Regions from separate parts of the Lysinibacillus sp. NPDC056185 genome, predicted to be linked through region 2. Evidence: riboswitches for the same ligand, from Rfam matches in the RefSeq annotation. Region 2 holds a riboswitch; the other holds the start of a gene.
The links. A riboswitch is a leader RNA that binds a small molecule or an ion and turns the genes downstream of it on or off. The one in region 2 is predicted to bind cobalamin.

Region 1: it holds a riboswitch for cobalamin, as region 2 does, so the genes downstream of both, ACMZ42_RS25455 (FecCD family ABC transporter permease) here and mmgD (citrate synthase) in region 2, are expected to answer to the same signal.

What each region holds. Positions count from the first base shown of each region.
Region 1 is NZ_JBLLLQ010000049.1:7,882-24,358, forward strand. Features, by position in the region: gene ACMZ42_RS25445 (ABC transporter substrate-binding protein) at 1-332, opposite strand, end outside; gene ACMZ42_RS25450 (ABC transporter ATP-binding protein) at 388-1,164, opposite strand; gene ACMZ42_RS25455 (FecCD family ABC transporter permease) at 1,165-2,223, opposite strand; cobalamin riboswitch at 2,336-2,521, opposite strand; partial or broken gene ACMZ42_RS25460 (topoisomerase C-terminal repeat-containing protein) at 2,809-3,175, opposite strand; gene topB (DNA topoisomerase III) at 3,192-5,321, opposite strand; partial or broken gene ACMZ42_RS25470 (Tn3 family transposase) at 5,716-5,847, opposite strand; gene ACMZ42_RS25475 (MFS transporter) at 5,991-7,160, opposite strand; gene ACMZ42_RS25480 (MerR family transcriptional regulator) at 7,157-7,546, opposite strand; partial or broken gene ACMZ42_RS25485 (type IA DNA topoisomerase) at 8,007-8,344, opposite strand; gene ACMZ42_RS25490 (hypothetical protein) at 8,498-8,854, opposite strand; gene ACMZ42_RS25495 (undecaprenyl-diphosphatase) at 9,285-9,899, opposite strand; gene ACMZ42_RS25500 (glucosamine 6-phosphate synthetase) at 10,173-10,571, shown strand; gene ACMZ42_RS25505 (class I SAM-dependent methyltransferase) at 10,703-11,479, opposite strand; gene ACMZ42_RS25510 (DJ-1/PfpI family protein) at 11,743-12,366, opposite strand; gene ACMZ42_RS25515 (TetR/AcrR family transcriptional regulator) at 12,557-13,177, opposite strand; gene ACMZ42_RS25520 (DUF3533 domain-containing protein) at 13,332-14,504, shown strand; gene ACMZ42_RS25525 (hypothetical protein) at 14,567-14,782, opposite strand; gene ACMZ42_RS25530 (GNAT family N-acetyltransferase) at 14,953-15,483, opposite strand; gene ACMZ42_RS25535 (GNAT family N-acetyltransferase) at 15,591-16,454, opposite strand.
Region 2 is NZ_JBLLLQ010000002.1:151,645-168,121, reverse strand. Features, by position in the region: gene ACMZ42_RS03250 (acyl-CoA dehydrogenase family protein) at 1-1,319, opposite strand, end outside; gene prpB (methylisocitrate lyase) at 1,356-2,270, opposite strand; gene prpD (2-methylcitrate dehydratase) at 2,283-3,716, opposite strand; gene mmgD (citrate synthase) at 3,815-4,936, opposite strand; cobalamin riboswitch at 5,130-5,325, opposite strand; gene ACMZ42_RS03230 (NUDIX hydrolase) at 5,574-6,071, shown strand; gene ACMZ42_RS03225 (CPBP family intramembrane glutamic endopeptidase) at 6,545-7,090, opposite strand; gene ACMZ42_RS03220 (hypothetical protein) at 7,174-7,296, opposite strand; gene ACMZ42_RS03215 (helix-turn-helix domain-containing protein) at 7,377-8,306, opposite strand; gene ACMZ42_RS03210 (hypothetical protein) at 8,997-9,278, opposite strand; gene ACMZ42_RS03205 (SHOCT-like domain-containing protein) at 9,289-9,678, opposite strand; gene ACMZ42_RS03200 (DUF2089 domain-containing protein) at 9,692-10,057, opposite strand; gene ACMZ42_RS03195 (NlpC/P60 family protein) at 10,912-11,826, shown strand; partial or broken gene ACMZ42_RS03190 (transposase) at 11,899-12,294, opposite strand; gene ACMZ42_RS03185 (NUDIX hydrolase) at 12,630-13,058, opposite strand; gene ACMZ42_RS03180 (ABC transporter ATP-binding protein) at 13,196-13,993, opposite strand; gene ACMZ42_RS03175 (ABC transporter ATP-binding protein) at 14,006-14,779, opposite strand; gene ACMZ42_RS03170 (ABC transporter permease subunit) at 14,790-15,590, opposite strand; gene nikB (nickel ABC transporter permease) at 15,592-16,477, opposite strand, start outside.

The DNA of each region.
Region 1 (16,477 bases), on a different contig from region 2:
TCAGCTAGTACCGGAACTTTATCATAAGCTGCCTGTAACGGTGGATAAATTGCATCATCTAAATATGCTGTTCCGACCATTGAATCCTCTAAGCCTAACGCTAGCATAATCTCTGTCACATGCTGATTTAAGCTAATTGCTTTTTTAGGTGCTTGCGAATAGACTTGTGTCGTATCGTTATTGTCAATCGTTACTTCCGTTGCTCCTGCTTTTGCTGGTTCTACTTCTTCACTTTGCGATGCTGAATCCTTTTTTTCCTCGTTACCACAAGCCGCTAAAATACTTAGCATTGCGATTGCAAGAACTAGCCATACGCTTTTTAATGTCTTCATGTCTACTTCTCCTTTTTTCTAAAAAATATATTGAAAGAAATCTAAGTCTCTTAAACTAACTATAAAAATTCTCAGATATATAATAAATATGTGGCTTTTTCGTGACAGGATGTACATTAACTTCCGCATGTACACCAAACACCTTTTGTAGCAATGAGGGTGTTAATACATCAAACGGAGTTCCATACGCCGCAATTTCTCCGTCCTTTAAAACATAAATTTTATCGCAATAAGTTGCTGCAATATTTAAATCATGCAAGGCTACAATGACCGTAATCGGCAAGCTCTGTATTAAATCCATGAGCTGGAGTTGATGCTGAATATCTAAATGATTCGTTGGCTCATCTAATGCCATGACCTTAGCCTGTTGCGCCAATGCCCTTGCAACAACGACTCGTTTTTTCTCACCACCAGATAATGAACTAAAAGTCCGTTCACTTAAATGCAGTACGCCTGCCTGCTGCATCGATTCCTCGACAATAGCTAGATCTTCTTTTGTATCCACTTCCATAAGCCTTTTATGCGGTGTACGTCCCATTGCAACAAGGTCCTTAACAGTGAATTCAAAAAGCACTGGTGTTTCCTGCCCTACGACGGCTAGTTGCTTTGCTATCTCCTTTGAAGATTGCTTGTAAATATTTTCATTAAATAAAAATACTTCTCCCTCTTGAGGTTGTAGCATACGATACATATTTTTTAATAGGGTCGATTTCCCACTGCCATTAGGACCAATTATGCCCACAAACTCGCGTTCTTGAATATGTACAGAAACATTGTTTAATATTTTCACCTGCTGCACGGCAAAAGTAAGGTTTTTTGCAACGTATACCATCTAATTTTCCTCCCCGAAAGAATACATTTGCTTACGCAACATCCATATAAAAAATGGGCATCCGCATAAAGCAGTAATAATTCCAATCGGCATTTCCTCAGGTGCAATCACAATACGCGCAGCTGCATCAGCCCATATTAAAAATATCGCACCAATTAATGCACTGACTGGCAGTACAAACTTATAATTTGAGCCGACAATCATGCGTACGATATGTGGAATAATCAGGCCTATAAAGCCAATTGCACCACTTACAGCAACTAGGACACCTGTTAATAGGGAAATTAATAAAATTAGTAGCAATCGAAATTTCTCTAAATTAACCCCCAGCGTAACAGCAGATTCTTCGCCTAGTAAAAGTAAATTCAAATGACGTGCATGAAGACGTAAAATTACGTAGACGACCGTCAAAACAACGAACGGAATCATTAAATTCACCCATTTCGCTCCAGCCAGACTTCCCATCATCCAATACATCACTGCCTTTATGCCGCCCTCTTCTTTCGCCATCATCAGCATAAAATTCGTCATTGCTGACAAAACTAGTGACACGGCAATTCCGGCTAATAATAATCGAATAACTGAAATTCGCCCCTCAACTCGTGCTAAGAAAAACACGATTAGTACTGCAATCGTCGCACCTATAAAAGCCGCAAGTGATAGCGCATACATACCTAAAAATGAAAAAGCGCCAAGTAAAATAACAGACGTCGCCCCGACAGATGCACCGGAAGATACACCTAAAATATAGGGGTCTGCGATTGAGTTGCGAACTAAAGCTTGAATAGCAGCTCCCGAAATTGCAAGACCCGCTCCGACTATTATGGCAAGTACTACGCGGGGAGTACGAATTTGCCAGATGATGATTTCCTGCGAACGACTCCAATCTTCTGTAATGCCAAGTGGATTGAACGGGATATGCGACAAAATAATACGCCATACAATACTAGGTGTAATAGACACAGATCCTACCATTATCGCTAACGTCAAAGATATTAGAACGATACCAGTCAACACTAATAAGAGTAGGTTGATTTTTCTTGTTGTTGGATTTTTCAAAACGCTCTCCTCTCTTAGGGCATAAAAAAATCCCCTTGTCTACAAGAGGATGTCATAGTTAAATAAAGGGCGTCTCTTCCCAGTCACTACAACCATCCTCGTGGTTCTATGTAAGTTTGTTACTTTTATTGGCAGGTCTCCTGGCTTAGGTTCATCATCTATACGCCTTCCCATAGCTCGCTACAGTGACATATTGTATAGACTCTCCATTACAGTTGCGGGACAGCATCGGATTTGCACCGATTTCCCTTTTAAGCAAACGAACAATGTCATTCGCACCAACAAAAATTATTAAGTTATAAGAGGAACAATATCAGAATATTTTCCAGATAGCAATTACATTATATATTACATTAAAGTAAAAATAGTAATAAACGAGAGATTAATAGCTAGAAAATAGAACTGTTAAACATTAATTACTATTGGAAAAATAAAATAAATTTAGACAATAAAAATGGAAATTATAAAAATACAAAGGATTTTCTTTTCTACTTGGAAGTCATTAGGTTGAGATAACCTTCATTTCATAAAATAATTGTTTAGGGTAGTGAGAATTAATTCAACAAGATTCATAAATGCTTAATTTTAATCCTTTTTTTCAAATTCCATCTTCCAACTAAAATATTCGTTGTCAGTATTTTTTTCATATTTTAATTGAGCATCGAATTTAGAACCTTTTCTACTCGTTAAGCCTTTTACCAATACCGTTCCATCGGCTAGCAATTTCTTCACCATTGTTTTGGTAGGCTTCTTCTTCATCGTGGCTAAAAATTGATCGTTTTTCCAGATGACAAATTTACAGCCATTTTTCCAGTTACTGCAGCCGAAGCCTTTTTGTCCTTCGATCACGCTAGGGCATTTCCCCACTGCTTCGATTCTTCTTTGCTCGTGTTACTTTGCTGAGTGTCACATCTTCACTATTTTTAATCGTCTGAACGGCATTGACAGTAAAAAAATCTCATCCGCAATTACTTTTCATTAAACTCAAATTCAATTTTTCCTTCTGCCAAACGGAGTGACGCATTAAATTGTTTACCATTCTTTGACTTAAACCCTTTAACCACAGCTGTTTTACCAATCTTACATAAATCATTAATGTTCTTTTCAGTTAGTTTTTTTCCTAGTAACCTTTCTGGGAACGTTTGCTTACAACCATTTTTATAATTCGAACAACCGTAAAAACTTTTACGCAAACCTATTTTTCCTACTTTGCATGTCGGACATGGCACAATATCTTTCACAGCAGCTGGTTTAAACTGCTCAGCTTCAATTGAAAGTGACTCTAATTGTTTAGGTACCTCCGCTATTAATTGAGTAATAAACTTGCCTATGCTTTCAATAAAATGTTTTGCAGAGCCATCTCCACGACCAATTTTATTTAAGTAAATTTCCCATTTTGCAGTCATAGATGGACTTGAAAGTAATGTCCCTTCGATAGCCCGACATAAAAGCTCCCCTTTCGGCAAAACGCTCACTATGTTTTTTCGTACTTCAATAAATCCATGCTTTTTAATGGTCTCTATAATGCCACTTCGAGTTGCTTCTGTACCAATACCTTCAATCGATTTCAGCACCTCGATTTCTTCTTCATCCTCAACTGATTTACCACATGTTTTCATCATCGTAATGAGTTGCCCTTCTGTATAAGGCTTAGGAGGCGTAGTTGTGCCTTCTAGAATAGAAACCTTACTTTGTACCATTTCATCTTGGAAAACAACAGGTAACGATTCCTCACGCTCTTGCATCCCTTTTTCACTTGAAAACAATTCTTTCCAACCTTTTACAAGTTCTGTTTTCCCTACCGTTTTAAACTCTAAATTTTTGACATTCGTTATAATCGTTTTTTCATCGTATTCATAATCTTGGTGAAACATGGCGAGTGTCGTATTGACTATTTCGAAATAAATATTTCTTTCATCAGCATTCATTGATTGTAACGCTTTTTCTGTTGGCACTTTTTTCGTTGGAATAATAGCATAGTGCTCCCCAACGTTGGCACTGTCGACATAGCGTTTGTTATTCCCGCGATTAATCGCATTAAATGGCTTTCCAACGAGCTGCTGATATTTTGCCAATGATTCATTTAAATAGGCAAACTCATTATGTGTAATGAGCTGTGAATCGGTACGTGGGTAAGAAACGAGCTTTTTCTCATAAAGTGATTGCGTAAGTTTCAACACATGCGACGGGCTGTATTTCCAACGTTTATTGGCGTTGGCTTGTAATGTTGATAACGCATGTAGTTTGGGTGGTGCAATACGCTTCGTTTTGTTCGTTACACTCGTAATTAGACCTGTATCCATCGGTTCAACCCCATGTTGTTGCAATAATTGCACAGCCTCTGCACGCTCTTTTGTTTTTAACTTTGCCTTCCCTTTATATACACCATTTTGTGCTTTAAAGATCCCTTCAATTTCATAAAAATTTTCAGGCTTGAAATGTTCAATTTCCTGTTGTCTTTTATAAATTAAATATACGGTTGGCGATTGCACACGTCCGATGGAGATACTACCCTTAAAGCCTTTTTTTTGTAAAAGTAGCGTATATAGGCGACTACAGTTCATGCCTACTAACCAATCGCTAATTTGACGTGTTTTTGCTTCTTGGTACATGAGCAGATCACGCTCATTACTTTGCATATTATTAAAACCTTTTCGAATTTCCTCAACTTCTAATGAATTGATCCATAATCGTTTAACAGGCTTATTTACTTTTGTCATTTTTAAAAGTGAGTAGAAGATATTTGAACCTTCACGTTCACTATCACAGCAGTTATAAATCATTGTTACTTGCGGATCACTAAAGATTTTTTTTACTGCATTAAATTGTGAATACATTTTAGAGACAACTTTATCTTCAAATTTTTGTGGAATGATAGGTAATGATCCAAGCGACCATTTCTCCCATTCCTTTTGATATTCTTTTGGTTCCTTTAATTCAACAAGATGACCAACTGCCCAGGTAATTACTGCACCTTCAGGAAAAGTAGAACAAGGTTCCAATTCAATAAATATTTTCTCTTTTTGTTTAATTTTAAATGCATCAGCATAAGCTCTTGCTTGAGATGGTTTCTCTGCCAAAATGGCGATTTTCCCCATTAATCATCACATCTTCTTTAAAATATTTTAGTAACTTTTTAATATATAAACATAAAACTCAACTAATCAGATTAGTTGAGTTTATTATGAAATACCTTACTACTATTTTACTTTAAACAATTTAAAATATCACTTACTAAAATCTTTGTACCAGAAGCACCTTTCAAATATTTTAAAGCTCCATTCGCAAGCCAATCAATTTCGTCTAGCTTCATCAAAATTTGTGCAATTTTAACGGAATCAGGTTGCTATGATTTAACTAAGTAATTATCATTTATCTCTATATTGTTTATTTACAAATGATATATTTATGATCTTATCAACTCGTTGCCTAGCGATTCCTACCAGTTCACCTATTCTTTATTGAGAAATCCATCAGAATCCATAATTGTCAGTGCGAAAGTAATTCTTCTTTTAGGACATTATTTTTCTTAAATTCCTTTGTCACTTCACTTAAAAACACAGTATTCCATACTCTTGTTGCATTGATTAATATATTTAATGCACTCGCTCTTTGCAGTTGATCATAGGATCAATCCCTTCCTCCTTTGAGTTTTTCTGCCTTTTGCTTGTAACACCATCATTTGTCTATCATAAATTAAAAATGGCATGGTCAGTTAAGTCTTGGGAGAGAGTGATTAAGTGAATACGATGGCACCTTTATTTTTGTTAGTACTTATTTTCAGTGACTTTTTTTGCTGCCTTATTAACTGAGATAAAGATCATTAAAGCTACAAATACTAATACCCCACTGCTAATTCCTACGTAGTTTATCGAACTCAAATTAATGACTACACCGCCTAAAAATGCTCCTAAACCTATCCCCATGTATAGCGCAGATGCACTAAAGGATAGTATCATTGATGACTGCTTAGGATTTAACGAAATAAGGTATGCATTCAACGCTGGATTCATTCCGAAACCTGGGATACCCCATAATACTGAAATAAGACCAACAAGAATAATTGCCAATGTAGATGGATTTAAAAAGGTTAGCATTGAGAACGCAGCTAATAAAATAGCGAAACCCAATAGTGATAATTTAAGTGTTTTTGGAGCGCCTATACGGTCTGTTAAATAACCACCAACTAGGTTGCCGAATAAAGCCCCAATACCAAGTAATAGCAGGTAAATGCTTATATTCTCAACATTCGTGATCTCCGTAATAATTGGAGCTATATAGGTATAAGTCATAAACCCGCCTGTAGTCCCGATAATGCTAACAATTAATGTTAATACTATAATTTTGTTGAAACTTTTTAGTTTCTCTTTTATACTCACAGAAGCTTCTCGTTCAATTTTTGGTAAGAATATTAAAACTCCAATTGCAGTTACTAAAGATACCGCCGCTACGAAAACAAAAGAATAACGCCAAGTTATAGAATTTCCAATCCATGTACCAATAGGAGCACCTAAAATTAGCCCAATGGTTATACCAGCTATGACAAAAGACAAAGCTTTCCCACGCATTATATCAGGAACCAAACTTGTTGAAGCAGCCATAGCCAAAGGGGTAAACACAGCTGCTGCTAACGCAGCGATTACTCTTGTGACAAACAATAATTCAAATGAAGGTACAATTGCAGAAAGACCATTAGCAATGGTGAACACAAACATAGATAATACTAATAAAGTTTTAACGGGCATATTAAACGTTAATGTTCCTAAAATAGGGGCTCCAATTGCGTAGGCAATGGCAAAGGCTGTTACTAATTGACCGGCTGCTGCAATCGTGACATTCATATCGTTTGCAATGCTCGGTAGTAAACCAGCAATAACAAAATCGTCTGTTCCAATAATAAAAGTTCCTAACATCAAGATAAAGAGTCGATAATTCATTGTCCATTACTCCTATTCTGGCGATTTTGAACCGTACGCCAGAATTCAATTAACTCTTTTAAATGTCTTTGGGCATTTTCCAATTGCTCAATCTGTTGCCTAGTTTTGAGCAATTGCTCTTCATATAATGTTATTGCTGCACCTGCACAGTTCCAATCGCCATCCATGGGTTCGATGGAGCCACAAGCTATAACAGGCTGTATTTCATCAGTTTTAAGCCCGATATCTAGAAAAAATTGAATGGCCTTTACACGTTCTATATCTTGCTCGTCATAAACCCGATAACCATTTTCTGTTCGTGATGGTTTAATTAAACTTTTTTTCTCATAATAGCGAATGGAACGGGTACTGACACCTGTGTGGTCTGATAACTCACTGATTTTCATCTTAACGCCTCCTTCCTTATCAATATAAAGTATGACACGATGTCAATGTAAAGAGGAAATGTTAAAGCAAGCTCTATTCAACGGCCGTGATTGTAAAACAAAATTTTAAAAATCGATTCCTTATCGTATAGAAAATCGACTTTTTCAGGTTGGAAATATGCTTAGCCTACAAAATTTCCGAAATGTTGGCGGTATCCCCTTCTAAAGCTACAACTTCCGGAACAGTTCATTGTATCTTCAATAATTGCACATGTTGGCTCAAGAAGAACACTAATAAAAAAATTGCATCTGATCTTTTAAGTTAGTACCAGATACATTTTTTTGAGTTCGAAAGTTAAGTTATTAAAATTAAAATGCAATATTTTATTTAATGTACAATTGCACAAATATACAAAAACCCCTTCGTATCAACGAAAGGGATAAAAATTATAATTATGTACATAAACATTTATAGAGATATGTCAATGTCACACGCAGAAATGACCATTTGAACATCTTGTCGCTTCATGAAACTATTAATGATTCTCAGCTGTTTTCTCGCTCCAAAATCTTCTTTCCCTCTTTTTTTAGGATCCGTCTTCACCTTGTAACGAAAATTCTAGGGGATAAATGGAAAGTTATCCATCTGCCATTTTTCCATCTTTTTATCATAATCTTTGGATCAAAAAGCTGCGGAAGATGGCCGAAAGCCCATGTAATAACATAACCATTTCCTTCAAAGAAACCATCATTTCTATTTTTAATTTTTAAAGCATCTGCAATGTTTTTTGCTACGGATGGCTTCTCTACAATGATCAATCTAAGCCCACTTTAGGATCAACCTCCCCTATTCTTTTTTATATTGTATAAATCTTGCTCGACTTTTTATTAAATTTTACAAGTAAGAGTCAAATACATATCATTAGTGAAGACTTACACTAAATACCTTTTTCATTAATCTTTCTGGGACTTTTAATGATATTGGAATAACACCAAAATAGGAGTTCCTTTTTCACTTTCCCAAAGCTCAACAAAAAAGCAGTACCCATTAGGGAAATCATTTAAATACGCTTCATCATCAACGCTGATATTATTTTTATACTTTGTATTCCATTCTGACTTAACATCATTAATCGATAATTGCTCTAATTTGCTTTTTTGTTCTGTTTGATAGTTACAGATAAATATCATTTCGACTAAGCCATTAAAAATCTTTTGTTCAAGTTCTTGTAACGTAGGAGTATTTGGGGAACGTTTACTTGAAACCAATGCTTTATCGTTATAAATCTGATTTTTGTCTTTGTCTATGTAAATGCCTTTTCTTCTCACAATGCTCAACCCTTTTTGTTTATTATTAGTCTAAATGTTACATTTGGGTAGATATTTACTGTTATAAGTTCTGTCATTTAAATATATGAAAGTTTGCTACAGATGAATCACTCGTTCTTTTTTTGTGTGTCCAAATTGCCCTTATACTTAAGTAATTTTCTCAACCTCATCAAATACCAAACATTTGTTCTCAACTAATTATACTAAGATTTCAGGTAGGTTTCAAATATCAATAGTTACATTAACAGAGTCATAGTAGCGGACCATATTTAATGAAAAAGGAAGAACCGTCCTACAAATTGCAGAATGTATGATAGTGCCAATTCGCATTGAAATTAAAACCTTTATTTATTGATAAATATGATTTTATATTTATTCTTTTGTTAACAAAATAAAGAGCCGCATTAAAATGCGACTCTTCATCTTTGCATTATTTATTCCCATGACTCAGATCTTTATGGCCGAACTTCGCTAAAAAAGGGATATGTTTCGTTAGTTTGTTATAGATATTGAACAGAACTTGTACAACCGGCTCCAATATTTTGGAGAACTTGATAATGACAAAGCTTGCCCCAAATGACAGAATGGCTCCTCCAATCACGTCGGCTGGATAATGTACTCCGACGAAGATACGTGAAATCCCTACTAGGATAGCCCATACTAATACAGGATACTTCCACGAGTCTTTTCGTAATAGCAACGTACATGCTAAAGAGAATACTAATACTGAATGATCACTTACAAATGAAGAATCGTCAGCATGTGGTACTAACTGATGAACATTATACGTTATGAATGGTCGTGGATGATAGTTGACAAAGTGAATGAGTGCGTTTAAACCCAATCCAAGTAAACATGTAAAGACAATGTAAAAAGCAGTATATTGTTTTTCTGTCCTTTTTTCTTTATTTGCTGTAAACCATAAAAATAACATAAATACGATTACGACATAAGGAACGCTATCAGTGATGAAAATCATCCCTTTATCTAGTAAAGGATAGCGACCAGCTAAATCATTAATCCATTGAAATACTTCATAATTCATTTTTAAATCTCCTTGCTTTTAATTTCTCAGTAAATTAAAGTTTTCAAATATGCGCTGTTTCCAGTTGAATACTTGCTTACCCTTTCATACATGACGTCATCATACGCCTCATAGTTTCCATTCATCAACAAAACACAGATGAAACTGAAAAAATCCATATCTCCCCCAAAATCATTATCTACAATATTAAATCCTAAACTAGAAAATATTATAGTAAACTAGCAAAAATCAGTATAAAGATGATAAAATATTTTTATAAAGGGGGCTTCCAATATGGGGAAATTAAGCAAAAGGAATATACTGTGGATTGTGCCAATCGGAATTTTAGGGGTGTTCTGGTATTTTTACGGTCCACAAAAGGACATTACAGATAATGAATATATTACATATGTAAAAAACTATTCATTCGAAAATAGTAGTAAAACAATAGAATCGGGCTTTGCTAACGCTTGTCAAAATCCATACTGGGTGTATTTTGAAACTCAAAAAGGGCAGGACGTTGTAGAATTTAAAGGAGAATGTCCTGTCGATAATAAAGCCGCGAAAGTGAATGTTCAATTTTTAGTTGACCGTGATATGACAAATGTGAGAAACGGTGCAATGCTGATCGATAATAAAATGCAGGAGGAAGCAGATCGAGATAAATACCTTCTCGCTTTAGTAGGTAAATAAATAGTTAAAAGCTCTCGTTTGAAAAGCGACGAGAGCTTCTTTTTATTGAATCGAGGGATAGAAATGCCTAACTGACGGATTGAACCACTCTACCGACGGATAACTCCCCTCAACACTTTATAAAGAATTGATTATTTCACAGCTTTCCAAATGGTCCATCTGTCCTTTTCAACTATAGAACCTTCAATTGAAATCGACTTATCAATATAATTCACTAATTCATTTAATTCTTCATCGTCTAATTCGTGCAAAATACTTCTGCCTGTTCTTTCCCGTAAATCTTTTAACAATTGCTCTTTCTGTTCATAGACATTTCTTGTTTCCCATAGCTTTACTTCTTTAATCTCGCTAAACCCAATTGCCTTAAGTGTCTCAACTACTAGCTCACTACTATGTCTGCGTTTAATTTCTTGTTCCTTTAATTTTGGAAAACGCTCAAAGAAATAGCCTCTAATATGGTGGTCATCACCTTTTAATAAACAATCTTCAGGTGTCCGGTCTTGGATAATGTAAACCCCTTTATCCTCCATAATTCTGTATGCCTCTTGAAAACAAGCCTTTAAATCTCGGATATGATGAATTAAAGCTCGTTCCAGTACTAACTGGAAGCTGTCATTGTCCAAGCCTGTAGCCAATGCATTTCCTTGCTTGAAAGTAATAGTATGATAGTCTTTACAGTTTTCTTTAGCCCCAACGAGCATAGCCTGTGAAAAATCCACACCTATTACAGAAGGTACGCCCATATTTGCTAATGCTTTCGAGTAAATGCCTCCGCCACAGCCAATATCTGCAGCCTTAGAAGTATTCATGATAGGGACAAGTTCTTTCATTGCTTCCATCCACGAGTGGTCAGCTTGTCGAGTTGTATAAGTAGTTTGATTGTCTTTATTGTGAAAATCAATGCCCATCTTCATCACTCTTTTCTGTTTTTTATACCAATCTTTATGGATATACTTGCTAACATTATTTTACAACCATTTTGTATATAAGTGAAATCAATGTTAATTATTAATTTTCATAAGTTATTCTTATCACAGAAGTATCCATTCTGATTTTGAGAGTGTTTACTTTGCTTTAAACAAAATAAACTGTATCCAAATTGTTGGAGTGCAACAATTGAGATACAGTTAAAAAGTGAATCTTGGCCATTTGTTTAGATGACACAGTTATATTAAAGTGCAAATTCGATAGTTTTAGCTGTTCGCTCCGCTACAGATTTCCCCATAATTTGCTCAACAAGATATAAAGCCATATTAATTCCTGATGAGACACCTCCAGAAGTTATGAGGTTACTATCATGAATAACTTTGCTTTCTGATACTACTTGAATCTCAGGGTATTTTTCTTGTAAATTTTTTAATGCTAAATGATGAGTAGTGGCTTTTTTGCCATTTAATAATCCAGTATGGCCTAAAATATACGCACCCGTGCAAACTGAGCATATGTATTCACTATTTTTATGTTTGATAATCCACTCTTGAATTTTATTGTTTTTAATTATAGATTGCACAGCTCTTAAAGGTCCCCCTGGAATGATTAGAATATCTAATTCAGGACTATTGTCAAAACTAAAGTCAGGTACTACTTTTATTCCTGAATGCGTTTTAATTTGCTCCCCAGCTTCTGAAATGGTAAATACTTCAAATAGTTTCGTAGGTAATAATTCTTTTTTATAAAGAGTAAGAGCTTCCTCGACTTTATTCTTAGTTGTCAGTGCTAGTACTTCTGCTGGGCCAGTAAAATCTAAAACATCTACATAATCATAAAGTAAAATGCCAACTCTTTTTGTTTTCATTTTAAGATCCCCCATCGCCATGATTATTAATAGTTCTTTAAGTACGATTATAACACGATTATCCATTTAACTTATCATACAACTAATTTTGTAACTCAATGGAAAATATCATTCGTTTTTAAATGTTGATTAGATTCATCATACTACTAGCCTTCTATACTTCTTCAGTACTTATTCACAAATTTATCCCCTACTCACTATCTTTTTCAATAATTGAACGTAATCCACTAGCTTCAAAAGGTCCATTTATCATTGTTTCAGCCAACATTGTAGCAATTTCCTCTGGTGATTGTTGCATATCGTGTTGCAACCAGTACGTAATAACCCCTAATAGGGCATTTGAGTTATACGCTAATATTAATTCGATTGGAAACCTCCATTTGCTTTTATCAATACGATTAACTAGAAAAGTATTGAAATATCTCACAAAAAACTGTCTCATTTTTTCATGAAAAAATGGGTCACCATTTGGACCTAAAATTAATTTTAAGAAATCAGCTTCTTCATAAAACACATGTAAGATTCGGATCATTACAGGTAATCGTTCATCTAAAAACTGATTGACATCCAACTCTAAATTTGTAGTTTCATCTAAAATGACGTTGAATTTTTCAAAAATTTCGTTCTCGTACTGTTCTAATAAATTGTATTTATCCACGTAGTGTAGATAAAAAGTTCCTCGATTAATATTGGCACGCTCCGTAATATCTCGAACGGTGATAGCTTCAAAGTTCTTTTCAGAAAGCAAAGAGAAAAATGCTTGTTTAATATCATTTTTCGTTCGTATAATTCGTCGATCTGTTTTTGACATGGAGTCATTCCTCCCTTTTAATGAACACATTTATTTATATGTTGAGTATTGAACACTTTGGCTGCTTTTGATTATAGGAAGTGATTTTTTTAGAGTATATAATCAAACTTAGAAATAATCAACACGATGTACATTATCTGAAAGGAGAATTTTCATGAAAGAAAATAAGTTTTTCGGTATAGCGTTTGTGGCTGTACTCTTATTATCCTTCATTTTTGTAGCAACACAAATCCCTGGTGCCCATTCATCACCTAAAGATCTTCCAATCGGTCTTGTTCTTGAGGATGAAGGCAACATGGGGCAAACTTTTGTCGAGATGATACAAAAAAATTCACAAGCAACAAAGGAATCACCGTTTAAATGGGTAGTATTAAAAAATGAACAAGAAATGAAAGAAAAATTAGCGAATCAAGAATTGTATGGAGCTATTTATATCCCTATAGATTTCTCTGAAAAGTACGCTTCATTCCAATCACCAACCCCTACATCAGCAATGCTAAAAATTTATATAAACCAAGGGAAAAATGCAAACGTTGCAACTATGGTTACACAAGCTTTATCTACAATGGTTGAAAAAATGAATGACAATGTCAGCGCCCAATTATTAGCAATTACTAAAAAAAATAATATTCCGTTAAACGCTAATCAAGCACGCACTTATTCAACGCCTATCCAAAGTGAAATAGTCAATGTGCATGAAACCGGTAAATTAAGCAATGCACCACTTTCATTCTTCCAGCCTATTTGGATGAGTAGTTTAATCAGTGCTATTCTTTTATGGTTTACGGGTAGAAATCGCAAGTTTAATTCTGTATTGGAGCAACTTAAATTCCGAGGATTTCAGGCATTGATTGCCATGATCATTGGTTTATTTGGAGGCTATTTATTAACTTGGTACTCCACTTGGATGCTGGATTATGAGTTTGCAGATTTTCACCATGTTGCTCTATTTTTATCACTGACTTGCGCAACATTTATATTATTAATACTAGCTATCACTACATGGATTCAATTTGCGAGTTTACCAATTTTCGTACTTTTAATGTTCTTTGGTTTACCGCTTCTACAAATCGCACCAGAAATGTTACCTAGTTTCTATGCTAATTGGATCTATCCGTGGCTACCGTTCCGATTTATGTTTGAAGGATTAAAGGAGATTCTTTTCTTTGACGGAGAACTTTGGGGCACTGCTGCAGTAACATTATGCTGGATGGCTGTTGTAAGTATTTTAGTATTGCTTCTATCTGTAGTAAAACGTAGTTCCTATATAGAAGACGATGTTTCAGCAGAAGGATTAAGTTCTGATATGAAAGAAAGGGAAGTTTAAATTCGAGTGAAGCCATACAAAAAACTCATGCAATTATTTTTTGCATGAGTTTTTTATTTATTTTATTTTGAATCTACGGACTGGATAATGTTTAGCTCAAGGATTCGAATTTCCTTATTTAGCTTAGCAATGGCTGCTTCTATTTGTTCAAAGCGTTCTAAATGATTTTTACTGACATTGTGCGTGGGTAGCGTTTCTTTTAACGCTGCCTTCCCCGCATATAGAATTTCAAGTAAATCCAATTTTTCAAAATAAGCTGTGCTATATTGTATTCCCATTTCACAAAGCCCCTTACTATTACTTTTTCACCACTAATAAAAACCCTAGCCTTTACTAGCACTATAACCGAAAAAAGCAAGCACAAAACCATGTCTTAGTTATCATTTATTATCCAATAAAAGGTATACAATGATGCTTATAAATATATTTCTGTAGGTTAATGTCGAGTTTATCTATTTTTTAAGATGGAATAAACAAATGTATCATGCGCCTGGCCATTTTGATACATATAATCTCGAAGAATTCCTTCATTTTTAAAACCCACTTTAGTTAGTAGCTTATTCGAGGCTTCATTTTCTATAAATACAATAGCACCTATACGAGTCAGCTCCATATGCTCAAAGCCATACGACACAATTTCGGTAACCGCTTCTTGAGTATATCCTTTTCTCCAATAATCAGGATGAATTTCATAACCAATTTCCGCCCGTCTATGGATAGGCGACCAAGCGTTAAAACCAATTGTACCGATTATACCCTTTGTTTCCTTTCTTTCGATTCCCCATCTTACCCCTCTTTTTCCAGCAAAGTTCTTTGAAAATAAATTCACTAAATTTTCTGCTTGCTGTATCTCTTTAAACGGCTCAACTCCATAATAGCGAGTGACTTCTTCATTAGAAAAACAATTAAAGACACTTTCCGCATCATCCTGCGTCAGTTCTCTTAAAATAAGTCTTTCTGTCTCTAAATTAGGAAACATAGATTCTCCCCCTTTAATATCATCTATTCTCCACACTTCCAGTAAAATCCTTTAAAAACAAAGTGAGCACACCATACAGAAAGTGTGCTCACTTTGTTTAAGTGATGTTATCCAAAAATTTGCGCTGCTATAGCATATAACGTATTATTTCTTATCGGCATTTTCTCGGCGTGAAGAATCATAACAGGAGGTTTATTTGCCTCTGTAAAGCCACTTTGCTCTATCCATTTTATAAATTCAGCATGACCATATGGTACATCAATTCTTAATTTTCCATTATAATCTTTCGCTAAAATATTTATTATGAGACTGGCTGTTTTAGAATCAGGTGCTATAATCGGACCTAAAATTAGATTGATTGGCCCTAAAATAGACAATCCAAAACCTATAATATTTGCATCATAATCCTTCACAACAATACATTGCTTTGATTGCTTTATCCTATTCCGTAGAAAATTACTTCTTTTATCTCCAAAGGCAGCAGCATCTAAGCTAACAATATCAGCAAAATCACGCTCGTTAAAATCTTCAATCGTATAATCATTAGAAGCTAAGTTTTTAGCACCGCTATAATTGTCAGTCAGATATTTATGTACATAATCGACAGTGGTAAAGCCCATTTTCTTATATAACGGTTCACCATCTTTCGTTGCGACGAGCATAATTTCTGTATGCTCTGAAACACTTTCAATACATTTTTGAGTAGCTAATTTCCCTAAACCAAGCCCTCTGTAATTTTCATGTACAATGACCATACCTATCGAAGCTAAATTTGAATCATATGTGATAATGGCAGCACTTGAAACAATTTTTCCCACAGCATTTTTGTGCCCAAATATTTTACCTGACATCATCACCGTTCTAATTTCAGATTCATCGTAATCCCACCCGACAGAGTCAGAAAGTGCAATTAATCCCGAAATATCATTTGCATCGAATAATACTAACTGTAATTGATTAAATGTAGTCATTCTTCCCTCTCCCCACACAAGAA
Region 2 (16,477 bases):
GCAATGACATCAATGGCTACTTGCATTAAGTACTTGGAAAGCTGGATGTATTGGTGATTACTTTCTGCGGGTTGATAAGATACTGAAATTTTATCTGTAGAAGCTGTTTGCGCTTGCTTTTTATATAACATTTTTGCGATTGTTAAACGATTGATTTCATTCGTTCCTTCAAAAATACGGCTAATTCTTGCGTCACGATATAAACGTTCTACCTCATAATCCTGCATATAGCCATATCCGCCATGTATTTGTACAGCTTCATCTACAATTTTTCCAAGTGCTTCTGAGCAATTGACTTTATTGATTGCGCATTCTATAGCGAAATCGGCTATTTTTTGAACTATTGACTCTTTACTAGCTAACTTAATGACATCATCCAATTCACCAGCTGTTCGGTATGCAGCACTTTCTGCACCGTAAATTAAGATCGCCATGTCAGCAAGTTTTTCCTGTATCATTGTAAAATCAACAATTGGTTTTTGAAATTGTTTCCGTTCTTTACCATAATTCACGGCTAATTGTAGTGCCTGTTTGGAAGTTCCAATGTTTGAAAAAGCTAGCTTTAGACGCGCCATATTCAATATATTCATGGCAACCTTATGGCCTTTTCCAACTTCGCCAAGAACATTATCACTTGGTACTGCAACGTCTTCCAAAATAAGGGTAGCCGTCGAAGATCCTTTAATGCCCATCTTCTCTTCTTCTTGCCCAACAGAAACCCCTGTAAAGGTACGTTCTACAATGAAAGCAGTCATTCCTTCGATTGTTTTCGCAAAAACGACAAAAATATCTGCTAGCTGAGCATTGGTAATCCATTGCTTTTCACCGTTTAATATCCATGATGTGCCACCCTCATTCAAAATCGCATTTGTTTTGGGACGTAATGCATCTGAACCCGCTTCTGGCTCCGTCAGTGCATAAGCTCCAATCCATTCACCTGTGGCCAGCTTTGGTAAGTACTTCAGCTTTTGTGACTCATCCCCAAAATAGACATAGGGCAATGTGCCAACTCCTGCATGAATATTGTAGGATACGCTAAAAGAGCTCCCATAGCCCATCCTTTCTGCAACTAGCCCAGAGATTGTTTTATTGAGTTCAAGACCCCCATAAGCTTCGGGTATTTCAATAGCAAGTAAACCAAGGTCACCTGCTTTTTGAAATAATTGACGAGTGACATCATATTGATGCTGCTCAATAGCTGAAATATAAGGTGAAACATCCTGTTTAATGAACAACTCCGCAGTTTTTGCTATGAGCTTTTCCTCATCCTGAAAGTCCTCAGGTGTAAAGATCGTCATTTTGTCTTCTAGTTTATCCATACTAGCCCTCCTTGAAAGAAAGAGGAGAAAAGCAAGTTACTTTATTTCCTCTTTAGGTAAAATGGTTTTCGCCAACTCACTATCTAAATCTTCGAATTTGTAATAAGAAATGGATTCATATAACTCACTTCTAGTTTGCATATCCTCGATAGCTTCTTTTTGAGTCCCTGTATTTTTTATTAATTCAAACACTCGTTCATATGCTTTGGCTGCTACTCTCATGGATGTAACGGGATAAATAACCATCGAATAGCCCATTTTTTCGAACTCCTTAGCCGTATAATACGGTGTTTGTCCAAATTCAGTCATATTGGCTAATAAAGGAGCATCTAACTCACTTGCAAATTGTTTAAACTCTTTTTCTGATTGTAGAGCCTCTGGAAAAATAGCATCCGCTCCAGCTGCTACATAGGCTTTGGCTCTAATGATAGTCTGTTCTAAACCTTCTACAGACCTTGCATCTGTTCGGGCAACAATAAGTAAAGTAGGTGCTATTTGTTTAATCATTTTTATTTTTTGTATCATTTCCTCTTGGGAGACGAGTGTTTTACCATTCAAATGACCACATTTTTTAGGAAGATTTTGATCCTCAAGCTGGACAGCAGCCACCCCTGCCTCTACCATTTCACGAGCTGTGCGGGCAACATTTAATACACCACCAAAGCCAGTATCGATATCCACTAGAATTGGTAAATTAGTAGCTCGGATAATATCGCTAGCACGCTGAGCAACTTCATTTGAATAAATCATTCCTAAATCAGGTAAGCCCCTGCTCGCTGTGTAAGCAGCTCCAGAAAGATATAATGCCTCAAAGCCAACTTTTTTAGCCATTAAGCCGGCCATTGCATCATGAGCTCCTGGTATTTGCAAAATAGCTGAACGAGTGATTAAAGCTCGAAATTGTTCTGCTAATTGTTTTTGTGAAACTGCTTCATTGACAATCCACGCCATCTATATAACCTCCTAAATAAATAAATCTACAAATTCATGAACATAGCTATTTTCGACAAGCTCTTTATCTGCACAAATCTGATTAATTTTATTTAATTGTTTTTGAGAATAATGTGTACTCATGTTTTGCTGGAATTTATCAATGATTTGAGGGAATGCTTCCTCACGACGGAAACGATGTCCTAAAGGATATTCACACTCAACTAGCTCTGATGAAGTGCCATCTTTGTAATAAACTTGAACAGCATTGGCAATCGAGCGTTTTTCAGGGTCTAAGTAATCGATTGTATATTGTGTTTTTTCAACGACCACCATTTTATTTCTCAAGTCATCGATACGTGGATCCGCAGCCACATCATCTTCATAGTGATCTGCTGTAATGTCACCATAGATGAGACCAATAGCTGTAATGTATTGAATACAATGATCACGATCAGCTGGGTTATTAAGAGGTCCCTCTTTATCGATAATACGAATGGCAGATTCATGTGTAGTAATTTCAATTCTTTCAATTTCATTTAATCGATTTTTCACATCATGATGTAAATGTACGGCGCATTCAGCAGCGGTTTGTGCATGGAATTCGGCTGGATAAGAAACTTTGAATAGAACATTTTCCATGACATAAGATGCAAGTGGTCTAGCAAGTGTTAATTTTTGTTTATTAAAGAGAACGTCTTGGAATCCCCAGCCAGGTGCTGATAAGGCAGTTGCATAACCCATTTCGCCCTTCAAAGCCATCATGGCTAATTGCACTGCCCTGCTTGTTGCATCTCCAGCAGCCCATGATTTTCTAGAACCAGTATTAGGTGCATGTCGATATGTTCGTAAGCTCGAATTATCAATCCAAGCATTTGACAATGCATTGATAATTTCTTGATGAGAGCCACCTAATGCCTTTGTCACAACGGCTGTTGTCGCAATTTTGACAAACAAAACATGATCTAAACCTACACGATTTAAGCTATTTTCTAGTGCTAGAATACCTTGTATTTCATGGGCTTGTATCATCATTTCTAAAACGTCTTTTATTTTAAGAGGCTCTTTACCCTCTGCAATACGTACGCGACTCAAATAATCTGCAACAGCTAATATGCCACCTAAATTATCTGATGGATGTCCCCATTCAGCCGCAAGCCAAGTATCGTTATAATCCAACCAACGAATCATACAACCGATATTGAAGGCGCCTCTAACTGGATCAAGAACATAGGGAGTCCCCGGAACACGTGTACCGTTTGGGACGACTGTACCTGGTACTACTGGACCAAGAAGTTTCGTACATTCAGGATACTGTAAGGCTAAAATGCCACAACCCAAAGTATCCAATAAAACATAACGTGCTGTTTCGTATGCCTCTTCACTTGTAATCGTTGTATTTAATACGTAATCAGCAATATCAGTTAGTAATTGATCTGTCTTAGAAATTTCATTTGTTTTAATCATCTATATCTTCCTTTCATTGCATAATTTTGCTATACTAGTATACTGATGGACATTGGTCAGAATGCCCATCAGCTCTATGGCGAGTTGTTAAAACTTGATTATACCGATAATTCTTCAAGGTTATGACGCTCGCCAATATAATTGACACGAGGTCTAAATAATCTATTATTGTCATGCTGCTCTATAACATGAGCACATAAGCCGATCGTTCGTGATCCAAAAAAGATTGGCGTATATATTTCAATCGGCAAACCAAGCATGTAATACACGGGTGCTGCATAATAGTCTAAATTTGGGTACAAACCTTTTTTCTGTACCATCACTTTTTCACCAGCTTCACACATGTGATATAAGCGGTCATCCCCTTGCTCCAAACATAATTTGTGCAAAGCCTCTTTCATAATTTGCGCTCTTGGATCCATCTTTTTCATATATACACGGTGACCAAAGCCCATAATCTTTTCTTTATTTTGTAGTTTGTTTTCTAGCAATGTTTTAAAGCCTTCAACTGTTTTCGCTTCTAGAAGCATATACATCACTGCCTCGTTTGCCCCGCCATGTAAATTACCTTTCAATGATGCGACAGCCCCAGTTAAAGCACCATACAAATCAGATTGTGTAGAGGCGATCACGCGAGCTGTAAACGTCGAATTTGGCATCTCATGTTCACTATATAAAACGAGTGACTGATCAAAGATTTCTTCTTCTAACGCAGTTGGTTTTCTGCCAGTAATCATGTAATAAAAATTAGCACTATAGGAAAGCTGGCTATCAGGCTCCACGACGTCTTGACCATTTAATACTCGATAGCTATTCGCTACGATGTTGGGCATGCCACCTAAAAGTCTATATGCTCGCATCAAATTCATTTCAGTAGAACGATTATTGATGTGCTGATCATAACCTGCTAAAGCAGAAATTCCTGTTCTAAGCCCATCCATAGCATGTGTACCATTAGGCAATAACTTGAAAATTTGAAAAATCTCTTGTGGAACCTGATAATTAGATTTCAACTTGTCCTGTAAATCAGTCCGTTGCTCGGTAGTTGGTATTTCTCCATGCAACAATAAATAGACAATGTCTAAATACGAATATCTCTGTGATAATTCAATCAAATCATAGCCTCGAATGACAATTTGACTTCCTACAGTGTCTAAAAAAGATAGCTTTGTTTCAGCGGCAATAATACCATCGAGACCGGGTGAATAATTTAACTCCATTCATTACAACCCCTTTGTTTAATTATTCTTGTAAGCGTTACCATTCAAACACAAAAGAACAACAAAAAAAACAACTTCTACCCCTTTGAGAAGTTGTTAATCTACAAAAACATGACAGAGCAAAAAAACAGTGAATTCATGTAAATTCACAAAGATCATGCAGTAGCTAACACCTCCCTATCCTCGTAGGTCAATTGATGCTTTTCTTAGTGGCAGGTCTCCTGACTTATGATCAACGCTACAATAACACCTTCCCATTTTGACAAACAAAACAGTGGACTTGTTATCGAACTCCTAAATACAGTTGCGGGACAGTGTTGGACTCTCACCAACTTCCCTTTTAATCAAATGGAATCAAATCCATTTGAACCACCAAAATTTAGCATATTCAATTTGTCTATTCACCTTAACATAGAGTTTTCGAAACAATCAATATAGTTGAAATTTAGAGAAGCTTGATCATAAAAAGCTATTTTTCATTTTTCAAGAACTATTCTACGTTTTTTAGCACTATTTTGTACAAAAAAGATTGTTAATCAATACCATTGAAACTATTTTTATAATTTGTAAGTAAAATAGAGGATTCATATTTTGAAAAAGCGAATATTTTTTAATGACAAGTATTAGGAGGGCGAATATGGGATATATTTCAGAATTAAGGAAACTTATCGGTAGTAGACCAATTATAAGCATCGGGGCGACAATTCTTGTGATAAACGATGATAAGAAAATACTCTTTCAACATCGTTCGGATACGTTGGATTGGGGATTACCTGGGGGCTCAATGGAACTAAACGAAACTTTAGAAGAAGTTGCTTGCCGTGAGCTCTATGAAGAAACAGGACTTGTGGCCAATGAATTTGACTTGATTGGTGTTTTTTCGGGACCAGATTATTATTTCCAATATCCAAATGGGGATGAAGTCTATACAGTCATTCATCTTTATGTTGCTAAAAATGTAAGTGGTGTATTGGAGAAAAAGGATGATGAGAGTTTGAATCTTACATATTTTGGTGAAAATGAGCTCCCAGATAATATGGAAAAGAGAACAAAAAATCTATTAGAAAATCTAGAAGATAAATTGTGGGATTTAGGTAGTTCTTTTGCAAATAATAATAGAAATTTTAGTAAATAAAAACATTTGCTACGGACCCTACGCCTGATTGGATCGTTGCTAATGATTTTGTTAAACGACCACCCTTAACTTCAATGCCTGAGCCTCTATTATCAAACGGCTGTCAGGTATTTTAATACCAGTAATATTTGTTATCAGTATTACTATTAAATAACTATAGCTTATAAAGAATTATAAAAATCGAATCTATATATATAAATTCTATAATTTCTATGATAACCATAGAATTTTTTCTATGATCTTTCGTTCAATTCTCAGATGGAATGATATGAAAAAACGAAAATAAAAAGATTCTATTAATGCACACTTTCGGAGTACCGAATGCCATCAAAAGAATCTTTTTATAACTCATTTGTCAATTACTCTAAAAACACAAGGTTATTTTAATAAAATTTCCCTATTCCCAAAATTCCATTAAAAGGGTATTTATCAACTACCAATTATTACTTTTTGGTTATGTCCATTACTTCCGATTAGATAAATAATGGCGCTATTACATCCGGTATGAGTATATGCAACACAAAGTCGGTAGAAAAGTGAGCAATCATAGCCGACTCCAGACCCTTTTTCCAGTAGAGCCAACCATAGATAACGCTAAGAGAGCCGTTAAGCAATACCGCCCGGAGGATTACGTCGCTAGTGATGGCGGTTATCGCGCCCGTTATTCCGAGATGACCGAGGCCGAAAATAACCCCTGTTATAATAATAGCCAACCACACGCCGATTTTAGTTGGTCCTCTATCTTTCGCCTTTTTGATTTTGGAAGCAATCCAAACCAAAAGCGTCATCAAAAAAAGCCGGAATAATATTTCTTCTGCCGTACCTCCATAGAAAATCGCAAGCGCTGATTTCCAAACCGGCACCACCATTTCCGCCTTCATTAGTTCAACAGACATATTCCAGAACGGGATGCACAGTAAAACGACAAGGACACCGCCCAAAATGCCCCAAAAGAAAGATGCACCGAGTATAGATTTCAAATAGTCCTTTCGCTTTTCACCGCCTGTAGTTCCCTCCAAAATCGGTGCGCCAAAATCAATCCGAAAAAGCTTGCCAGCACACCTAACACCAGTGTTTGTGCAATCTGCGCAGGTATGATGATCTACATAGGTGCGTTATCTGGCAGCGGTGCAAGCGCGTACGTAAACGGTATAACCATTACGCCCGTCACGACGCATACGGCAATAAGTATGAAGAATAGTTTCCAGTTTATTATCTTTTTCATGAAGCAGTTTTCTTCTAAGAAATTATTTCGTGCCTATAGTTAGAAAATAAAACTAGCTATTGTTATTTACCTCCTGATGACTATTCCGATACCGAATGAATCCAATCGGCAATATCATTGATCACTTGTTGATCGACATGTTGTGCAACTTTATACTCTTTTTTTGCTTTTCGTATCTCTCCATAAACAAAAGGCATAAAAGCATGATTTAGGTTTAGATAGAGTTTATACGTTACATTGGTTCTATCTCCCAATATTCTTTTGTAACCATTAAAATCCTTTTCAACAGATACATGGAAATCTTTTTCTCCTTGTAGAATAAATATGGGCCTATTTAATTCCTTGAGATAATTGGCAGATGGATGTTCGCCCATTTCTTTTAGGTAGTAGGCTCTAACATATTTTCCTAAAACTGAAGTTGATTTTGCTTCTTCATCACTTAGGTTATAGATGTTGTCAAACTTTGATGATAATGCTGCTACTTCCAGCGGTTGATTTAAGATTATATGACACAGGACTTCCAATGAATTTGCCTGCTTCGCGATCCAAATATCATCACTTTCCTTCTTAATCCGGACACATAAATCAATGGCTTCTTGTAACAGTTCTTCTTGTTTTCCCCTTTCCGTAGCAAGGACAAAATGATTGACATATAATTTAGCTATTTGCAGTAGCAGAGGAAAACAAGAGAAATATTTCTTTATAATTGCACGGCATTGATCAAGTACATCATCAAAAGGCTTGTTGCTAAAATCCTCAGCCAGCCGTTGGTATGTTTTCTTTATATCTTTTTTTGTCATTTGCGGGAGGTAGCCAATGAGTTCATCAATGCTTATATTAAAATAGGTTGCCAATTGTGGCAGCAGGGTGATATCCGGATAGCTTTGAGCCGTCTCCCATTTGGATACGGAAGCCTTTGATACACCGACATACTCAGCAAGTTTATCTTGTGTGATACCTTTTTCTTTTCTTTTTGCTGTAATAACTTTTGCAATACTTATTTCTCTCATCATTTTCACTCCCTATACTGTTATTAAAATGCATTTTACCGTCAATTCCAATGGAGTTATATTTTATTTTAGTAGAAAAAATCAACCGCAAGGCAACAAATCCAGTGATACACAAAATCCATTACGCTTTTGTAAACATTTTTTGTATATTGCCAGTAGGAAATATTTTTTAATGACATAGCCAATACAATAACACTATATTCCCTTAGCCTACGGTTCGAACAATACTTGAATGGAGTGTAATTTACGGTCTAACTATTTTGTTAATAGCAGTGGTTGATGGGGGTTTTTTGACCAAATCCTAAAATTGTAGACATGATATTGCTCTAATGTATGGTCAGTTCCACACAGGGTAACTCAACTTGGTTGTTACGACTTAATACAACTAGAGGTTGTTTGGTTCCACCGTCATTACATATAGATTACCCAGAAAAGTAAAAATACTTGACCTGACAAACCGTCACCCAGTATAAAACTGGGGTTTTTTTGTTTTTTCTAATCAAGGATAAGCTTTTCGGAACCTCCTCCTGTAATACAAAAAAGGATTCTTTTGATTCATACATCCGGAGTACCGTATGTCATCAAAAGAATCCTTTTATTTTATTTTGCATATCCAATTCAAATTATAATAAAGTAAATACAAGCTAATTTTCTCTTCAAAATACCAGTCAGTTGAACGGTGTATTGTAATTATAGTTTAACCTTAACTTCAGTACCGTCTTTAGCTTTGACATCGACTAGCACGATTCCCTTATAATTTTTCAGTTCCTTGACAATAGGCTTTAGCGTTTCTTTGTCAATTAGCGGAAAGGTAAAGTCCAGTTTTTTTCTTTCGAAGTGCTCTCTTGTCCATTTGTTTGCTTTTTGCTGAACAAATTTTGAAGACAAAATTGAAATAACAATGTTTAACATAGCATATGGAACTGGAATGGTGAACCGAACGTCTTTTGCTTTCACTTTTACATACATCATAAGCAAATCACTATTCAATAATGACCGAAACGGTATCCCCGTTAGCCGATTTAATATCAACAATTTGGCCATCTAATTCATTTTCGATTGCTTCGATAATAAGATTGATGTCTATATCTTTAACGTATTTTTCCGATTGAGGAATACTCGCTGCGATGCTGTGTCCAGCCATTAATACAACCTTGACAAGCTTTAAAGGTAAATTGACCGTAACGTTATCATTTTCAGCTGATACAACACGGATTTTTAAAGTTTTATCTAAGTATTTAGTCGGTTTTTCTAAAAGGTTCTCCTCTGTTTCTGCTTTCTCTTTTAATACTTGAATCAGTTCCGATGCCTTATCTGCATCAATCTTACCTTCTTGAACCATTGTTAACACTCTTGAGATTTCCTCTTTCATAGTTAATTCCTCCTTATTCTTCCTTTAAGAGTTTAATGGCTTCTTCTGCTGTGATTTCGCCATTTTCCAACATAGTGACAATTTTTTTCTCGTCTACTTCATTTTTCTTCTTCTGCACATATCCAAGGGATGAAATGATGTCTGTTAGCTTTCCTCGTACTGTTGGATACGAAATCCCTAGTTCCTTTTCAACTTCTTTGATATTCCCTCTACATGTTAAAAATACTTCCACAAAATGAAGCTGATCCTTTGATAAGGATGCCAGCTTAGATAATTCAAATTCATTTTCAATCGTCGTGTGACAATGAGAGCACTGTAACTTTGTAATTTTCAATGTTTTACTGCAGACAGGACAATTTGTGATTACTTTATAAGCCATAATTAAGTCCTTTCCTTTTAGTTGATTTGATTATATAACAAAAAATTAAAAATGTGAACAATAAAATTAATTTTTATAATACCTAAAATCAATAATATTAATTCGTTATTTAATATTATTGATTATCTGTTTCCTTTGAATAAAAAAACTCCATAGGTCTTTCGCGAGGCTGAGAGATGAAAATATAAGCAAGCTACATGTCTTTTTGAAGTGATTGATATCTTCTGCAAGATCACATCAAGACTAATGGTTTCATCTAATACGATCAAATATGGTTTTAAAGCAAGGGCCCTTGCGAGGTTGTCACGTCGTCACTCTGTTTTGCTAAAATGTTCGAAATTAAGGAAAGGTTCTTCTAATATCTCAAAAATCGTCGCTTCGGATTAACAGACAGCCTGCAAATGGTCGACAAGCTTGAATAGTAAGGCTTAAATCCAGCTAATAATCGAGAAGTCATTATAGAATTAACTGAAAAGGGCCAACAGGTTTATGAATATCAAAAAGAGCTAGGAATTGATGTAAAAATATTAAATCGACTAGATGAGTTTACAATAGATGGTTCGAAAAATTTATGAAGATCGCCTCCATCTTCAATGAAATAACGAGGGAATCACTCAAACTTCAATTGGATAAAACATCTAAATTAACACTTTAGCCCCTTTTCATCCAATTATTCTAACTTTTTTTAGTAAAATTGCCCATGATTGTTGCAGAAGTTTTACACAGTTAAAATTAAGGTTTCAATTTTGCTGTTTAAAGGTAATCGGTAATATTATTGAAAAATAACTCGTGCCTGTTTCATGCTATTCTTACTTTATTCAATTGCGAAAGCTTTTTGAAAGGAGTAGGTTTAATTGAAGAAAAGATGGTTATTACCCATTTTCGCATCGTTTATGTTCTTTACAGGTATGGGTGTTCATGATGCAAAAGCGGCAACAATAGCAGATTTAACAAGTACAGCAAAAGCATATATAGGTGTTCCTTATCAATATGGAGGAACAGATATTAAAACAGGTGTAGACTGTTCAGCATATACACAAATTGTTTTTTCTAAGTTAGGGATTTCACTACAACGTACATCTACAGCTCAATATCAGCAAGGTACGTCGATTGCTAAAGATCAGTTGAAGACTGGGGATCTTGTATTTTTTAATACTTCGGGAAGCGGGGTTTCCCATGTTGGCATATACATAGGTGACAGCAATTTTATTTCAGCTACTACAAGTTCTGGGGTTAAAATCGATAAAATTAATGATCCTTATTACTGGGGATCTCGTTACGTAGGGGCAAAACGCATTGCAAACTTCACTGAAAATGATTTGGGAGAAGTAAAAGGCACTGAAGTCGACTTTAGCGTTTATGCATCGCGTGGAGAGGTAGCCCTTAAACTGGCTAATCAATTACATTTAGATACTAGTAATACCAATTCAAGTTTTCCTGATGTAAGCCCATCGTCTAAATATGCAGGTGCTGCGGAAGCACTAAAAAAACTTGGCGTTTTCACGGGTGATGTCAACGGAAAATTCAATGCAGGTTCTCCTATCACACGTGGTCAATTATCGAAAGTTTTAGTGGAAGCATACCATTTAAAACAACAAGGAACAGCACTACAATTTGTTGATGTTCCAAGTTCGCATTGGGCTTACAATTATGTAGCCATTCTCTCTTCCAATAAAATTACGATTGGTAAAGGTAACAATATGTTCGGGGTGGAAGACAATGTCACACTAGTACAATTAGATACCTTCCTTCAACGATTAGCCCAATAACTTCAATAAAAGGTGTTTCATCTATGGATGAGATACCTTTTTTTCGTTCTTTTGCTTCTGGGGAATATCATTCAATGCGATCTCTACTGTTTTCCCAATGAGCATGTCTAATAAGCTTACGTCTTGAAGACGAAGCCGACGAAATTTTGTAAGCGAACTTGAATCAATGACTGGATCTTCTGGCGCCATATCCAAGAAATATTTGAATGACATATCGTACTTTGAACGCTCTACAAGGTCGACGTCTGATACATCATAAATCGCTTTTAATAATAAGTACTTAAACATACGAATTGGAGGAATGGCATTACGTCCATTGTCTAAACAATATTTTGTTTTTAACTCTTCTAAAATGAATGAAAAATCAACAAGTTCATTGATTTGGCGAAGTATATTATCTTTTGGCACAACAATATCGTAGATCGCCATGTATGGACTTAAATTGAGAGTTTCTTGATTTGAAATCATTGGGGGCACCACCTGCACATTAATTCTTTTATTATAAAGGAAAGCGTGACTAAAATAATAGTGTGATACATTGCGTTGTTTGGAGAAGCATCGCTCGCCCGCGGAAAGCGAGCGGAATGCTTCGGAAAACAACAGTAGAGTCACAGTGCCAAATGAAAAAAGCGAGGTATTCAACGATTTAATCGTTGAATACCTCGCAATGTGAGAAGTTATGGACTTTTTCAGTGCCCTCATCAAAATGGAGTTTCTTTTTTATAAAGCTTGATTTTCCTTAATTGAACTATAACACCCAGTCACAATGTACAAGTAAGAAAGCTCTTAACTAATTTAATGATCTAAAGCAAATCGACTAATCCGTCTGGAACTAATTTTAATTTATTATCTGTAAAATCGCTAATTGGCTTCCAAAGCAATTTAAAGATTGCGCCATTATCTTCTTGTCCGAAAAAAGAAGGTTTTTCATAAAAGGACTTTTCGACAAATTCAGCATCATATACAAAAACTACTTCGTGTCCAAGGTCGCCGTTATATGTAAATATGTTTTCAATTGTACCTAAATAGTTTAAGTTCTTTATATTTGCCTCGATTTCTTCAAGTACTTCTCTCTTTATTGCATGAGAACTTGTCTCCCCATATTCAATTCCTCCGCCAATTGGCCGATAGTAATGATCTCCCTTTACTTCATCGAAGCCTTCAGAGACAAGTATTGAATCGCCTTTCCTAAATACACAAATAGCAATTGCTCGAATTTGACCTTTCTTCATCCTATACCTCCATTATCTTCAGTGATTTTGCAAGATTTTTCCTTATTATAACAAATGGATAGATAAATGTTATATAACTCCTTGCTTATTTTTGTTGGAATAGCTAAGTAATTCTAACTCAAGATTATTAAAATCTTTTATTTTTTTATCGTTCTTTCTCGAGGATGCGATGGCAAAATAGCATTGTATAGTTCTAGAGATGCAGGGTGCTTGAATGCACCATCTTTCCCAATCTCCTCAACTAGCTGACCGTGCTGCATCACGACGATTCGGTCTGACATAAAACGTGTTGCTTGTAAGTCATGAGAAATGAAAATGTAAGCAAGTTGCATGTCTTTTTGAAGAGTTTGTAGTAATTGTATAATATGCTGCTGCAAAATCATATCAAGACTACTAATGGCTTCATCCAATACAATCAATTTTGGATTTAAGGCAAGAGCTCTTGCAATGTTGACACGTTGCTGTTGCCCACCACTAAGTTGCGCAGGATATTTTTGAGCGATTGTTCTATCTAACTCCACGCAGTCTAGTAATTCCATTACTTTATGTTGTCTCTCTATTTTGCTGAAACGTTCGAAATTAAGGAGAGGTTCTTCTACTATCTCAAAAATCGTCTGCTTCGGATTAAATGAATGATAGCTATTTTGAAAGACAGCCTGTAAATCTCTACGTATTATTTTTTTGTGCTTACTTGTTGTTTCATAAAGATTAATACCTTGAAATAGAACCTCACCTTTTGTTGGTCGTTCAATTCCTAAAATAATGCGGCCTAATGTACTTTTGCCTGAACCACTTTGACCGACGATTCCTAAACATTCACCCTCCTGAAGTGAAAATGTTACATTTTGTAACACAGGAGCTTCCTGTCCTCGTTTGAACAAGAACGGTTTTTGAGCATAATGCATCTCTATATTGTTCACTTCTAGCAGTGTCATATTTTTTCACCTCTAAAACATTATTCTTGATTGTAAAAGTTTCTTTGTATAGGAATGCTGAGGCGCATCAAAAAAATCAAAGACATTCGTGTGCTCAATCATTTCTCCTTGATACATCACGGCCACATCGTCAGCTAGTTCAGCAATAACACCTATATCATGCGTTACAAGAATAATAGCGGCTTCCGTTTCCGAGCGAATACGATCAAATAGTGTCAATATTTGTTTTTGATTGACTGTGTCAAGGGCTGTCGTTGGCTCATCTGCAATATATATTGAAGCTTGTATAGCCAATGACAAAGCAATCATCACTCGCTGTAGCATTCCGCCACTTAATTGGAAAGGATAATAGCGCAAAAGCTTTTCTGGATTGGGTAAATTGACTTTATACATAGCATCAATGGCAATCTGTCTCATTTCTTTTTTAGTCATTACAAAGTGAGCTTTTAATGATTCCCGAAAATGACTTTCGATTGTTTGAATACGATCAAAAGCTGTAGACGGATTTTGCATAATCATAGACAGATGCCTTCCACGATACGCTCTCAATTTAGCGGCTGATATATTCAATAAATTTTCTTGTTGGTAAATGATTTGGCCTTGTGTGATCTGCGCCGAAGCTGGTAATGATTGCATGATGGCGCGGCAAAGCATTGTCTTACCACTACCACTTTCCCCTATAATCCCTAAGACACGCCCTTTATAGGCTGTCAAATTGATAGAGGTTACTATATTTTTCTCACCGATTTTTACCGTTAAGTCTTGCACTTCTAAAACTTTTTCCATAATTACCCCTTTACTGGCCAAGCTTCTTGAAACTACTTGCCAAATGATTCAATAATAGCACAACAAGGACGATGGCAAGTCCAGGATAAAGCATTAATTCAGGATGTTGACGGATGTATTGTTTACCTTCATTCACCATCATTCCCCATTCAGGGATGGGGGCCTGCACGCCAAGTCCAATAAAGGAAAAGCCTGCAATTTCTAAAATAACCTTTCCTATATCTAATACGACAATTGTTACGATAGGTGGCAGTAAATTGGGGATATAATGGCGTTTGATTAATTTGATTCCAGAAGTGCCACTGATTCTTGCTGCTTGAATAAAATCTTTTTCGTTCAGCCCAATAAATAAACTTCTTATCAATCTTGAATAATAAATAAATTGCGTAAAAATAAGTGCGATTAACACATTTTTTAAGCTAGGACCTAATAAACCTAATAGTCCAAATGCAAGGACAAGTGTAGGAAAAGCTAATAAAATATCACATATTCGAATAAATAGGAAATCTATCAGGCCTCGTTTTAGCGCAACAAAAGCACCTAGTAAGATCGCTAAAAGAATGGCTACTATTTGAATGACGAGCGCTGATCCTATAGAATAGCGAATACCTAAAAGCAATCGTGAAAAAACACATCTTCCTAAATGATCTGTACCTAATGGATAGTCCCATGTTGGACCTAAAAATTTCTTTGATATATCGACTGCTAAAGGGTCATGAGGCATTAAAATTGGCGCAAACAGTCCTAACAAGCCAATGACTAGCAGTATCGTTAGACTAAATAATCTGAGTTCTTTATGTAATAGGCTCACTTCAATCTCTCCTGTCCTTCATCATCAGATGAGGATCCAATAGACGATGCAATACATCTGTGCATAAATTTGCAAGCACATAAATGACAGCAATAATCAATACATAGCATTGTACAACTGGGTAATCCCTGTTAATAATGGATTCTATTAAATACCTCCCAAGTCCTGGCCAACTAAAAACCTGCTCTACAATTACTGCACCACCTAGTAAATTACCAAGCGTCATACCTAACACAGTAGATAGCGGGATAATAGCATTTCTCAAAACATGGCGTACGAGGATCACAGAGTTTTTTAATCCTCTTAGCTGTGCATATTGAACATAATGCTGTTGTAATTCCTCAATGATGGTTGTACGGATAAACTGGACGAACAGTCCAATTGTTGGTAAAGCTAATGCGAGTGCAGGTAAAACTAGATGTACTAGTGTGCCCTTTCCATTTGTCGGGAAGATCCCTAATTTCAAGCTAAATATATATAATAGTAAAAAACCTAACCAAAATGTTGGAATCGATACACTCATGATAGTCAATAGTCTAATGATTTTATCGATGATGGAATGCTTATATAATGCACTTATGATCCCTAATGGTATACTTAATCCTAAAATTAACACAAATGCAGCAACTGCTAATTCAATGGTAGCGGGTAATTTCGCGAAAAGTTCATGTGCTACTGGTAATTTACTAACAAAAGATGTACCAAAATCTAAATGCAAAACGCCTTTTATCCACAGTAAATATTGAATAAGAAAAGGTTTGTCTGTTCCAAGTTCTTCACGTAATGCTTGAATGGCTTCTGCTGTTGGTGCAACTCTTGCCAATCTAAGAATGACCTCAGCAGGTTCTACTGGAACGAAACGAATAAATACAAAAGTCAGGATGGAT